2 linked regions of the Actinacidiphila yeochonensis CN732 genome follow. The protein of the gene in region 2 interacts with the protein of the main gene of each other region in a pairwise test. Links are inferred from orthologs where the notes say so. Each region holds a gene or a part of one and is shown on either strand. Other genes may lie near its edges.

Evidence for each region.
Region 1: the proteins of ctaD (region 2) and BS72_RS17845 interact in binary tests that used the Escherichia coli proteins (3 or more experiments, as listed by UniProt). The link is inferred for Actinacidiphila yeochonensis CN732 from one-to-one orthologs.

The regions. Positions count from the first base shown.
Region 1 is NZ_JQNR01000005.1:1,417,751-1,424,298, forward strand. The notes cover bases 1,280-4,083. They hold BS72_RS17845 (pyridoxal phosphate-dependent aminotransferase), read right to left. Parts: upstream 3,363-4,083; coding sequence 2,196-3,362; downstream 1,280-2,195. Other genes in these bases: BS72_RS17840 (HsdM family class I SAM-dependent methyltransferase), read right to left, coding at 1,280-1,894. Also shown: BS72_RS32465 (restriction endonuclease subunit S), read right to left, coding at 1-140; more of BS72_RS17840, read right to left, coding at 137-1,279; BS72_RS17855 (DUF2617 family protein), read left to right, coding at 4,757-5,278; BS72_RS17860 (polyamine aminopropyltransferase), read left to right, coding at 5,523-6,548. UniProt on the Escherichia coli protein: Shows aminotransferase activity with methionine and histidine as substrates, and to a lesser extent also with phenylalanine.
Region 2 is NZ_JQNR01000003.1:367,718-374,461, reverse strand. Bases 2,393-5,392 are described here. They hold ctaD (aa3-type cytochrome oxidase subunit I), read left to right. Parts: upstream 2,393-3,022; coding sequence 3,023-4,762; downstream 4,763-5,392. Other genes in these bases: BS72_RS03220 (cytochrome c oxidase subunit 4), read left to right, coding at 4,759-5,157; ctaC (aa3-type cytochrome oxidase subunit II), read left to right, coding at 2,393-3,026. In the rest of the region: BS72_RS03245 (carbohydrate kinase family protein), read left to right, coding at 1-130; more of ctaC, read left to right, coding at 2,034-2,392; BS72_RS03215 (L,D-transpeptidase), read left to right, coding at 5,501-6,744. UniProt on the Escherichia coli protein: Cytochrome bo(3) ubiquinol oxidase is the terminal enzyme in the aerobic respiratory chain of E.coli that predominates when cells are grown at high aeration.

The sequences.
Region 1 (6,548 bases), on a different replicon or contig from region 2:
GCAGCGCGCATGTAGGAGGCACGCGCGTCATTACCCGAGTCCTTGCTCTGCAACATTTTGCCGAGCGTGACCGTAGCAGCGTTCTTGACCTGGCCTGTCAGCCACCCATCGGGCAATACCTTCCAGAGAGGCCCCGTCACTTCTCCACCTCCCGCAGCAGGTCAAGGATTTTGGCGACCTGCTTCTCCAGGTCAGCGTCAATCTCAGCGAGAGGGCGAGGAGGGCTGTACCTGTAGAAGTGGCGAGTGAAGGGGATCTCGTATCCGGTCTTGGTCTTGGACCAGTCGACCCAGGCGTCCGGAACGTGCGGCTTCACCTCCGCGTTGAAGTACGCCTGGACGACCTCGCGCATCCCTTCCGCGCCAGCAGTCGAGCCGCCGTAGGTGAAGGGCACGTTCTCAGTGTCACGCTTCTTCGAGTCGGACTTCGGGGCGCCCTTGCGGTCGACGACAGGGTTACCCTCCTCGTCGAGCAGGGGGCGTTCGACAGTGACTGTCCAGTAGCCGAAATCGTCGTTGCGCAGAACCTTGGAGAAGTCAGGGTCGGCAGCCTCGAAGTCGGCGTACAACTGCACGACCTCGGCGCGGTCGGCGTCACTGATCTCGCGCCCCTTGGCTCCGAGGTTCTTGCGCATCTTGGTCCAGAACGACGTGCCGTCGATGAGCTGGACCTTGCCCTGGCGGTCGGGGTGCTTGGTGTTGTCGAGGATCCAGATGTATGTGGCGATGCCGGTGTTGAAGAACATGTTGGTCGGCAGTGCGACGATCGCCTCGACCAGGTCACGCTCGATTAGCCACCGGCGGATGTTGGAGGGACCGGACTCAGCGGCACCGTTGAACAGGGGCGAGCCGTTCATGACGATGCCGACGCGACCGCCGCCGTCCTCCGGGGCGCGCATCTTGTGGGCCAGGTGCAGCAGGAAGAGCATCTGGCCGTCGGAGGTTGCGGGGAGGCCCGGTGCGAAGCGGCCGTAGGGGCCAGCAGCGTCGCGCTCTGTTTTGACCGCCTTGGCGTACTGCTTCCAGTCCACTCCGTAGGGCGGGTTGGACATGCAGTAGTCGAACTGGCGGGTCTTGAAGGCGTCCTCAGTGAGGGTGTTCCCGAAGGCGATGTTCGTCGTGTCGTGGCCCTTGGCGAGCAGGTCAGACTTGCAAATGGCGTACGACTGTGGGTTGTACTCCTGGCCGTACAAAGTCAGCCTGGCCCCAGGGTTCTGCGCGAGCAGGTGCTCTTCGGCCAGGGAGAGCATGCCGCCAGTGCCAGCGGTGGGGTCGTAGAGTGACCTCACAATGGCGCCCTCGGGGCGGCTGGCCTCCTCCTCGACGTCCTTCTCCGTGAAGAGCAGGTCCACCAGCAGCCGGATCGCGTCGCGCGGCGTGTAGTGGTCTCCGGAGGTCTCATTCGCGGCCTCGTTGAACTTGCGGATGATGTACTCGAACGCGTCGCCCATGTCCGAGTTGGACACCACGTCGGGATGAAGGTCGACACCGCTGAAGGACTGGACGATCTCGCGCAGGAGTCCAGCCTTCTCCAGGGCCAGGATCTCCTTCTTGAAGTCGAAGTACTCGAACACGTCCACGTCGGCGGAGAACCGGTCGATGTAGTCGGCGAGGTTGTCCGCCAGCCCGTCCGCGTCGGCCAGCAGGTTCGCGAAGCCGTAGTTGGAGGTGTTGTAGAACTGCCGTCCCGTGAGCTTCTTGACCTCGACCTTGAGCCGGTTCGGGTTCTCGTACCGCGTAGCCAGTTCCCGTACCGCGGCTCGGTTTGGCTCGAGCACGCAGTCGAGTCGCCGCAGGATGGTGAACGGGAGGATCACTGTCCCGTACTGATTGGGCCGATAGGGGCCTCGAAGCTGGTCAGCGATCGACCAGATGAAGCGACCGAGCGTGCTCACAGAGTTCCTCACGAGAATCGACTGGCAGTGATGACCACTTTGCCAGAGCTAGCGATCAGCGTCTTATGGTTCAGATGTGGGTCCCGCCCCCGCCTCGCTCCTCCGTGGCATCCAGCTCTGAGGTGAGCTGTTCCGGTGCTGGGCTCCCAGGCATCGCTGGGGACCGTATGGGAACCGACTCGCTCCCGGAGCCCCCGTGAGGCAACGACGGACCCACTCGGTGCAATGCTCTGACCGGCCACAATACTGAGCGTTCGGCTAACGATCTTGGTCGCGACCGCATTCGGCCGGAGGCGCAAGTTCAGGGTGACAAGCGCAGCAAGCGGCTGGCGGCTTTCTGGAGAACGTCTTGCTTCTTGCAGAAGGCGAAGCGGACCTGGGTGCGGCCGGCGTCGGGGTCGTCGTAGAAGACGGAGTTGGGGACGGCGACCACACCACAGCGTTCGGGGAGCGAGCGGCAGAAGGCCAGGGCGTCCTTCTCGCCGAGGGCGGCGATGTCCGTCGTGATGAAGTATGTGCCCTGGGGGCGGTAGACCTCGAAGCCGGCGGTGGTGAGGCCGTCGGCAAGGAGGTCGCGCTTCGTCTGGAGGTCGTCGCGGAAGGCGGTGAAGTACGCGTCCGGGAGGCGGAGGGCCTCCGCGATGGCGTACTGGAAGGGGCCCGAGGCGACGTAGGTGAGGAACTGCTTCGTGGCGCGGACGGCTGCGACGAGGGGGGCGGATCCGGTAACCCAGCCAACCTTCCAACCCGTGAATGAGAAGGTCTTCCCCGCTGAGGAGATGGAGACCGTGCGGTCGTGCATGCCAGGTAGCGAGATCAGGGGGATGTGCTCGCCGTCGAAGACCAGGTGTTCGTAGACCTCGTCGGTGACCACGATGAGGTCGTGCTCCACGGCCAGCTCGGCGATGGACGTCAGCTCGGCGCGGGTGAGGACCATGCCCGTGGGGTTATGGGGAGAGTTGAGGAGTAGAAGGCGGGTGCGGGGAGTGACCACGGAACGGAGGGCGTCGAGATCGGGGCGGAAGTCCGGGGCACGCAGCGTAAGCGGGATCCGTACTCCGCCGGCCATTGCGATGCTCGCGGCGTACGAGTCGTAGAACGGCTCGAACGCGATCACCTCGTCACCCGGCTCCAGCAGCGCCAGCATCGCCGCCGCGATCGCCTCGGTCGCCCCGGCGGTGACCAGCACCTCGCTGTTCGGGTCAAAGTCCAACCCGTAGAAGCGGCGCTGGTGGTCGACAATAGCGGCACGCAACTCCGGAACGCCCATGCCCGGCGGGTACTGGTTTCCGCGGCCGTCCCGGAGCGCCCGCACGGCCGCCTCCCGGATCGCCTCCGGCCCGTCCGTGTCGGGGAAGCCCTGGCCCAGGTTGATCGCACCGGTCGCCAGCGCAAGCGCCGACATCTCCGCGAAGATCGTCGTCCCGAGCCCGTCCAGCCTGCGGTTCAGCAGTGGCCTGCCGCTCATCTCTCCACCGTCCTCAACCCGGGTACCGATCGTCCAGGGACCATCCTGACCGACGCGCGGCAGCACGCCTACGCGGCCAGCGTCCAATAGGTGGGTGAAAACGGCTTGACCCAGCCGACCTTCCAGCCGGTGAAGGAGAAGGTCTTGCCGGCCGAGGAGATGGAGACGGTGCGCTCGCGCATGCCCGGGAGGGAGGCGAGCGGGATGTGCTCGCCGTCGAAGACCAGGTGCTCGTAGACCTCGTCGGTGACGACCAGGAGGTCGCGTTCGACGGCGAGTTCGGCGATGGCCGCCGCCTCGTCGCGGGTAAGGACCATACCGGTCGGGTTGTGGGGGGAGTTGAGCAGCAGCAGGCGGGTGCGCGGGGTGACGAGGGACCGCAGGCGGTCCAGGTCGGGGCGGAAGTCGGGGGCGCGGAGGGTGAGCGGGACACGGACGGCGCCGGCCATGGCGACGCACGCGGCGTAGGAGTCGTAGAAGGGCTCGAACGCGATGACCTCGTCGCCGGGTTCGAGCAGGGCGAGCATGGCCGCGGCGATGGCCTCGGTCGCGCCTGCGGTGACCAGCACCTCGGTGTCGGGGTCGACGTCCACGCCGTAGAAGCGGTGTTGGTGGTCGGCGATCGCGTTCCGCAGCTCGGGGACGCCCGGCCCCGGCGGGTACTGGTTGCCGCGTCCGTCGCGCAGCGCCCGGACCGCGGCCTCGCGGACCGCCTCGGGGCCGTCGGTGTCGGGGAAGCCCTGGCCGAGGTTGATCGCACCGGTCGCCACCGCGAGCGCCGACATCTCCGCGAAGATCGTCGTCCCGAGCCCGTCCAGCCTGCGGTTCAGCAACCCCCTGCCGTCCCTGTCCTCCATGGCCACCGTCCCGCCCCTCGCACGCGTCCGCTCCGTCGGGGACATCCTTCCGCATCGGCTCCACGCCCGACGTCCAACGGACGGCCGACGGCGTCGCGGCGTCGCGGCGGGGCGGTGAAGTGGTCCAGCAGTCCAGCAGTCCAGCAGCCCAGCAGCCCAGCAGCCCAGCAGCCCAGCGGTCCGGCGGCGCGGCAGGGCGGTCGGGCGATGTGGTCGGGCAGGGCGGTCCGAGCCCTGAGGCGGCCGGTTGTCATACGGGAAGCCGGTTGTCATATCGGAACACCTGAACCCGTAAGCCCCCCAAGGGATGGAATGTACGCACAGACGAGTAAAAACGCTGAACCGGGGGCCAGATCCGTGCGAGCGTTGACCTCGGGGCCTCCAGGTCCCGTCTCGAAACCTTCCGGATCTCTTCCGATCCCCCACACCCGTGTCGGCGTGAACCACCGCACCTCCGCCTCCCGACGGCGGGGGCGGCAGGTCTCCTCACCGCGCCGTCGGGTGGTCCCCAGCGTGCCTGCGGAGCTGACTCACCCCATGCTCACCACCCTTGAGACCGCGTACACCGACACCCGGGCCGGCGACCTCGCCTGGTGCCTGGGCAAGGACGCGCTCCCGGCCCTCGCCGTGCTCGGCGTGCGGGTCGGCGACGCCGGCGGGCTGCGGGCGGAGGTGGAGTTAAGGCTGCTCGGCGCCTCCCACCAGGTACTCGTCGAGGCCGGGCAGGGCGGGTGCTCGGAGACGGTGGCCTGCCTTCCGGGCAGGCAGGCACCGCTGCCCCTGGGCGTGGCCCGCCAGGTCGGGCCCTGGGAGTACGAGTTCTCCGCCCGCGTCGAGGAGCTCTCCGCCGCCTCGTTCACCGGACGTGCCCAGGAGCTGCTGGCGCTGGTCGCCGACCACCCGCACGGGCTGGCCGGCACCTTCCCTGGCGACCCGAACGCGTTCACGGCGATGCTGGTGCGGTGTTCGGAGGGCGGCGTGGCCTGGCGGACCTGGCACGCCTACCCGCAGGAGGGGCGGCTGGTGGCGACCCGTACCCGGGTCAGTGTCGCGAGCTGACCGACTCGCGGCGGCCCCGCACGCATATCTGACGGTCAGTGAGATGGCAGTGGTGCGGCATGACGTGACGTTCTGTCAGGTCAGAGCGAGTGGGGGTGCGCCGCGGGTTCGGCGTGTGCCCCCGTTCGTGGGGGGTGCGGGCGGTGTCAGTGACCCCTGGGTGCTGCCGCGCCCCCGTCGAACGCCGTCGATTGCACCCGTGTGGGTGACGGTTCGCGACGCATTCGTCACATAGCGTGCCAGCATGCTCGACCAGTGCGGCCGGCCGCCGGCAACCCGATTCCTCTCCTTACCGCTCCCCCTTCCCGCCCGTACGGCGCGGGCGGTGGTGCTCGCGGCGGTCTTCGTCTGCGCGGCGTGCGGCCTCGTCTACGAGCTCGAACTGGTCGCCCTCGCCTCCTACCTGGTGGGCGATTCCGTCACACAGGCGTCGCTGGTGCTGTCGGTGATGGTCTTCGCGATGGGCTGCGGCTCGCTGCTGGCCAAGCGGCTGCGGGGCCGCCCGGCGGCCGCGTTCGTGGCTGTCGAGTCCGCCCTCGCGCTGGTCGGCGGCCTGTCGGTGATGGCCCTGTACGCGGTCTTCGCCTGGTCCGGCCAGGCCCGGCCGGCCATGATCTGCTGCTCCTTCGCGATCGGCGTGCTCATCGGCGCCGAGGTGCCGCTGCTGATGACGCTGGTGCAGCGCATCCGCCGGCAGGACGCGGGCGGCGCGGTCGCCGACCTCTTCGCCGCCGACTACGTGGGCGCGCTCATCGGCGGCCTGGCCTTCTCGTTCCTGCTGCTGCCCCGCCTCGGCCAGTTGACCGGGGCGCTGGCCACCGGCGGCGTGAACGCGGTGGCGGGCGGCGCCACCGTGCTGTGGCTCTTCCGCGGCGACCTGTCGCGGCGGGCCCGTGCCTGGCTGCTGGCCGCCAACGTCGGCGTGCTGGCCGTCCTGGCCTGCGCCGCGCTCGGCGCCTCACCCTTCGAGCGGGTCGCCCGCAACGCCATGTACGGGGGGCGGGTGCGGGTGGCGGAGCAGGCGGGGGCCGAGGAGATCGTGCTCACCGGCGGCGAGGGTGCCCCGGGCGGGCGGGACGCGCCGGACGCCGCCGCGCTGCGGCTCTACGTCGACGGCGCCCTCGTGGTCTGCGGTGCGGACGGCTCGCCGGTCCGCCAGGCGCTCGCCGATCCCGCGCTGGCCGGCCCGCACGGCCGGGTGCTGCTGCTGGGCGGGGGCGACGGGCTGGAGCTGCGCGAGGTGCTGCGCCACCGCGGCGTCCGCACGGTC
Region 2 (6,744 bases):
CGCCACCCTCGTCATCGAGACCCTCGGCACCCAGGAGTACGAGCTGCGCCGCGGCCACTTCATCGAGCGCTTCACCAAGGCGTACGGCGACGAGGCCGCGACCGAGGTCCGCGACCACCTGCCCGCCTGACCCACACGACGGCCGCCCCGGGACGCCCCCGCCCTCCCGGGCAGGGCCCCGGGGAGCACGACGGCGCCGCCGGCGGACCCGGCCCCGAGGGGCCGGTCCCCGTCAGCGGGCGGCCGGCGAAGGGCGGACGGCCGAGCGCCGCCCCGACCCGTCGCCACGGCCCCCCGAGCGCCGCGGGCTCACCGCAGGCGCCGCACCACGTACGCGCTGCCGCGGGAGGCCGGCCGCTCGCCCACGTACTCCTGCTCGCACATCCCGCACCACGCCGGGACGTCCAGCCGGGCCGCCGCGTCGTCGGACAGCACCGTGACCAGCCCGCCCACCGGCACCTCGCCGATCACCTTGGCCAGCTCGATGACCGGGATCGGGCAGCGCTTCCCGAGCGCGTCCACCACCAGCCCCGCGGCTTCCTCAGGCCCCTGCCGCCCCTCCGGCCCGTCCGCGGGCGCCGCCGCGCCCGAGCCGGCCGCCGCGGGCGGCCGCGGCTCCGAGGACGGCGCCCCAGCTGCGCCCGCACCCGCGCCACCACCCCCGGCAGCACGTCCAGGAACCGCTCCACCTCGGCCTCCGGGGTGCCCGGCGGCAGCGACACCCGGACGTTGCCCTCGGAGAGCACGCCCATCGCCCGCAGCACATGACTGGGCGTCAGCGTGTCGGAGGTGCAGGAGGAGCCGGACGACACGGAGAACCCCGCCTGGTCCAGCCCGGTCAGCAGCGCCTCGCCGTCCACGTACAGGCAGGAGAACGTCACCAGGTGCGGCAGCCGCAGCCGGCCGTGCCCGACCACCTCCGCGTCCGGCACCAGCTCCGGCACCCGGGCCCGGATGCGGTCGACCAGCGCCGCGAGCCGCCGCCCCTCCGCCTCGGCCCGCTCCCGTACCGCGCGCAGCGACACGGCCGCGGCCACCACCGCCGGCAGGTTCGGGAACCCCGGGGCCCGGCCCGACTCCCGTTCGTCCGGCGGCTCCTGCGCCGCGTACCGGGTGCCCTTGCGCACCGCCAGCAGCCCCACCCCCGGCGGACCGCCCCACTTGTGCGCGCTCGCCGCCAGCAGCGACCACGGCCCCTCCACCGGCCCCCAGGCCAGCGACTGCGCCGCGTCCACCAGCAGCGGCACCCCCGCGGCTCGGCACGCTGCGGCCACCTCGGCGACCGGCTGCACCGTCCCCACCTCGTGGTTGGCCGACTGGAGCGCGGCCAGGGCGGTGTCCGGGGTCAGCGCGGCGGCGAACTCCGCGGCGTCCACCCGCCCCTCCCGGTCGACGCCCACCAACTCCACCCGCCCCTGCGGCACCGCCTCGGCGGCGTGCAGCACCGCCGAGTGCTCCACCGCCGACAGCACCAGCCGGTGGCCGGCCCGGCGCCGCCCCGCCGCCGCCCCGGCCACCGCCGAATGGAGGGCGCGGGTCCCCGAAGGAGTGAAAGTCAACTCGTCCGGCCGGCAGCCCACCGCGTCCGCGGCGGCCTCCCGGGCGGCGTCCAGCAGCATCCGCGCGCGCCGCCCCTCGCGGTAGAGGCGGGCCGGGTCGGCCCACCCCTCGTCCAGCGCGGCGACCAGCGCCTCACGGGCCACCGGGTGCAGGGGAGCGGCCGAAGCCGCGTCGAAATAGGCCACGTCGGCACCGTACCCCGCGCCTCGGGCGGCCCCGCGCGGGCGGTGCGCGCCACCCCGGTACCGGGTGCGGGCGGCGTGTCAGAACGCCCCCGGAGCGCGTGATTCCACCCCTTCGGAGTGAGCCCCGGCGCGTTGGCCCCCCTCCCCGCGAGACGCGGAATAGCGTCCAGTAGGGTTTGTGCCGCATAAACATCCACACTTATTTGCCCGCGCCTGGGGCAGACCGACCAGACAGATACACGGCCGGAACACCCGGTGGCGCGGACGAGACTCTCGGGAAGGCGCTACGTGAGTCCCAACGGCTCCGACCTCCCCCACGGCCAGAAGGGCGTGGGAGGCACTCCCATGCCTCGGCGCCCGATGCGGCGATGGCTGCCGCGGGCGCTGGCCGCGGGCCTGGTCCTGGTAACCGCCACAGGTTGCTCGTACAAGGACTACCCCCGCCTCGGCATGCCCAGCCCGGCCACGGAACAGGCACCCCGCATCCTCTCCCTCTGGCAGGGTTCGTGGGCCGCCGCACTCGTGACCGGCATCCTTGTCTGGGGCCTGATCCTGTGGAGCGTGATCTTCCACCGGCGCAGCCGGACCAAGGTCGAGGTCCCTCCGCAGACGCGGTACAACATGCCCCTTGAGGCGCTGTACACGGTCGTTCCGATCGTCATCGTCGCGGTGCTCTTCTACTTCACCGCCCGTGACGAGTCCAAGCTGCTCGACACCTCCAAGAAGCCGCAGCACGTGGTCAACGTGGTCGGCTTCCAGTGGAGCTGGGGATTCAACTACGTCGAGAACGTGGACGGCGACTCCGCCACCGGTGCCACGGTGCCGAAGGAACTGTCGGAGATCCCGACCAACAAGCTGGACTTCACGCCGGGCGACGAGGGCGTCTACGACGTCGGCACCGCCGCCAGCAAGGACCCGGACACCGGCCTGCCCGGCCCGACCCTCTGGCTGCCCGAGGGTCAGTCGGTGCGCTTCGTGCTCACCTCCCGCGATGTCATCCACTCCTTCTGGATCGTGCCGTTCCTGATGAAGATGGACGTCATCCCGGGGCACACCAACGACTTCCAGGTCACCCCGAACAAGCTGGGCGACTTCAAGGGCAAGTGCGCTGAGCTGTGCGGTGTCGACCACTCGCGCATGCTCTTCAACGTCAAGGTGGTCACGCCGGCGCAGTACCAGCAGCACCTCAAGGACCTGGCGGCCAAGGGTCAGACCGGCTACCTGCCGGCGGGCATTGCCACCACGGGCAACGCGAAGAACTCGGAGCCCAAGACCACATGAGCATTCTCAACGAACCTCAGCCGGCGCCGGCTGACGACTCCTACGAGGACGAGATCCCGGCACGCACCAGGAAGCCGGGCTCGGTCGCGGTGTCGTGGCTCACCACCACGGACCACAAGACCATCGGCACGCTGTACCTGGTCACCTCGTTCGCCTTCTTCCTCATCGGCGGCGTCATGGCGCTGCTGATGCGCGCCGAGCTCGCCCGCCCCGGGAACCAGTTCCTGTCGAACGAGCAGTTCAACCAGGCGTTCACGATGCACGGCACCGTGATGCTCCTGATGTTCGCGACCCCGCTCTTCGCGGGCTTCACGAACTGGATCATGCCGCTGCAGATCGGCGCGCCCGACGTGGCGTTCCCGCGGCTGAACATGTTCGCCTACTGGCTCTACCTGTTCGGCTCGCTGATCGCCGTCGGCGGCTTCCTCACCCCGCAGGGCGCGGCGGACTTCGGCTGGTTCGCCTACTCCCCGCTGTCCAGCGCGGTGAACTCGCCGAGCGTCGGCGCCGACATGTGGATCATGGGTCTGGCGCTGTCCGGCTTCGGCACGATCCTCGGCGCGGTCAACTTCATCACCACGATCATCTGCATGCGCGCACCCGGCATGACGATGTTCCGGATGCCGATCTTCTGCTGGAACGTGCTGCTGACCGCCGTCCTGGTGCTGCTCGCCTTCCCGGTGCTGGCCGCCGCGCTGCTGTGCCTGGAGGCCGACCGGAAATTCGGGGCACACGTCTTCGACGCGGCCAACGGAGGGGCGCTGCTATGGCAGCACCTGTTCTGGTTCTTCGGCCATCCCGAGGTGTACATCATCGCGCTGCCGTTCTTCGGCATCATTTCCGAGGTCATCCCGGTCTTCTCGCGCAAGCCGATGTTCGGCTACGTCGGCCTGGTGGCCGCGACCATCTCCATCGCCGGCCTTTCGGTGACGGTGTGGGCGCACCACATGTACGTCACCGGCGGTGTGCTGCTGCCGTTCTTCTCCTTCATGACCTTCCTGATCGCGGTACCGACCGGTGTGAAGTTCTTCAACTGGATCGGCACCATGTGGAAGGGAAGTCTGAGTTTCGAGACCCCGATGCTGTGGGCGATCGGATTCCTGATCACCTTCACCTTCGGCGGTCTGACCGGTGTCATCCTCGCCGCGCCGCCGCTGGACTTCCACGTCTCCGACTCCTACTTCGTGGTGGCCCACTTCCACTACGTGGTGTTCGGCACCGTGGTGTTCGCGATGTTCGCGGGATTCCACTTCTGGTGGCCGAAGATGACCGGCAAGATGCTCGACGAGCGGCTCGGGAAGATCACCTTCTGGACGCTGTTCATCGGCTTCCACGGCACCTTCCTGGTCCAGCACTGGCTCGGCGTCGAGGGCATGCCCCGCCGCTACGCCGACTACCTGGCGGCCGACGGCTTCACCACGCTGAACACGGTGTCGACGATCAGCTCCTTCCTGCTCGGCCTGTCGATCCTGCCGTTCCTCTACAACGTGTGGAAGACGGCCAAGTACGGCAAGAAGGTCGAGGTCGACGACCCGTGGGGCTACGGCCGCTCGCTGGAGTGGGCGACCTCCTGCCCGCCGCCGCGGCACAACTTCCTCACGCTGCCGCGTATCCGCTCTGAATCCCCGGCCTTCGACCTGCACCACCCGGAGATCGCGGCGATCGACGCGCTGGCCGCCGCTGGTGCCACCACCGCGCCGATCACCGGTGCCGACGATGTGGAGGGCCGGTCGTGAAGGTCCAGGGCAAGATGTTCATCGGACTCGCCGTCTTCATCCTGGTGATGGCGATCGTCTACGGCCTGTGGTCCCATGAGGCGGCCGGTACCACGGCGCTCTTCCTGGCCTTCGCCCTGTGCACCATGATCGGCTTCTACCTCGCGTTCACCGCGCGGCGGGCCGACACCGGCGCCCAGGACCGGGAGGACGCCGACATCGCCGACGACGCCGGCGAGCTGGGCTTCTTCAGCCCGCACAGCTGGCAGCCGCTCTCCCTGGCGATCGGTGGCAGCCTCGCGTTCCTCGGCATCATCTTCGGCTGGTGGCTGATGTTCTTCGCGCTGCCGGTGATCCTGTTCGGCGTGTACGGCTGGGTCTTCGAGTACTACCGAGGCGAGGACCGTACGCAGTGATCCGGCGCCGCGGCGCCCCCGGCAGGGGGCCCGTGGCCGGTCGGAGAGCGACCCCGGGCGGGCCCGGACACCTTCCAACGGTGTCCGGGCCCGCCCTTTCGGCTGCCCGGCGGCGCCGCCCGGCAGCCCTCTGCCAGTGGCCCGACAGCTGCCGGCCGGCCGCTCGCGGACCCCTTGCCAGTGGCCCAACGCCCGCCCCGCGGCCTCGCCAGCCGGCCGCCAGCCGGCCGCTCGTCAGCCGCCGGCCGGCGGCCCGCCGCCCGCCCGGCCGAGGCCGCGACGGGCTCACCGTTTTGCAGGCGTCCACCGCGCGGGAAGGCGGTGCCGTTCTTAGCGTGAACGCATGAACCACCTCTGCGAACGCTCCCGCCCCCTGCGCCTCATACGCCTGCGCCACGTACTGATCGCCGCCCCCCTGGCGGCGAGCCTCGCTGCCTGCGGCGGCAACGGCAACCCGCTGGCCGACAAGCCGCACACCGCCTCCGCGAAGGTCACCTTCACCGCCGTCAGCGGCGGGAAGGCGGACCCGGCCAAGCCGTTGACGGTCTCCGTCAAGGACGGCTCCCAGATCACCGACGTCACCGCGACCGACGCCACCGGCCGGTACGTCAGCGGCCAGCTCAGCGCCGACGGCAAGAGCTGGCGCTCCACCAGCCCGCTCGCGGCAGGCGCCCATTACACCGTCCGGGTGAGCACCGAGGACAACGGCGGCCACCCCGGCCGCAAGACCCTCAGCTTCGACACCACCGGCGCCTCCGCCGGCTTCCACGTCACCTTCGGCCCCGACGCCGGCACCTACGGCGTCGGAGAGCCCATCGTCGCGACGCTGAGCGCCCCCGTGAAGGACCAGGCCAGCCGGGCCGTCGTGGAGTCCCACCTCCAGGTCGGCAGCGCCCCGCAGGCCGACGCCGGCTCCTGGTACTGGGTCGACGACCGCACCCTGCACTACCGGCCCAAGACCTACTGGCCGGCGCACGCCGCCATCACCGCCCGCAGCACCCTCAGCGGGGTGCGGGTCGGCAAGAACCTCTACGGCGGCGTGGACAAGCCGCTGACCATCCACACCGGCGACCGCGTCGAGGCGCTCACCGACGCCTCCACCGACCAGATGACGTTCAAGGACGACGGCAAGGTGGTGCGCACCATCCCCGTCACCACCGGGAAGCCGGGCTTCGACACCCGCAACGGCATCAAGGTGGTGCTGGACAAGGAGTCGTTCGTCCAGATGAAGAGCTCCACCGTCGGCATCGCCGCGGGCAGCTCCGACTCCTACGACCTGCCCGTCTACTGGGCCACCCGGGTGACATGGAGCGGTGAATACGTGCACGCCGCGCCGTGGTCGGTCGGCTCCCAGGGCTACGCCAACGTCAGCCACGGCTGCACCGGCATGAGCACCGACGACGCGCACTGGTTCTTCGACCACGTGCAGCTCGGCGACGTCGTCCAGGTCGTCAACAGCCAGGGCCCGATGATGACCCCGTTCGACAACGGCTTCGGCGACTGGAACCTCAGCTGGGCCGACTGGCAGAAGGGCAGCGCGCTGCACGGCGGCGGCTCCTCGGGCAGCACCTCCGGCGGCGGCTCGGG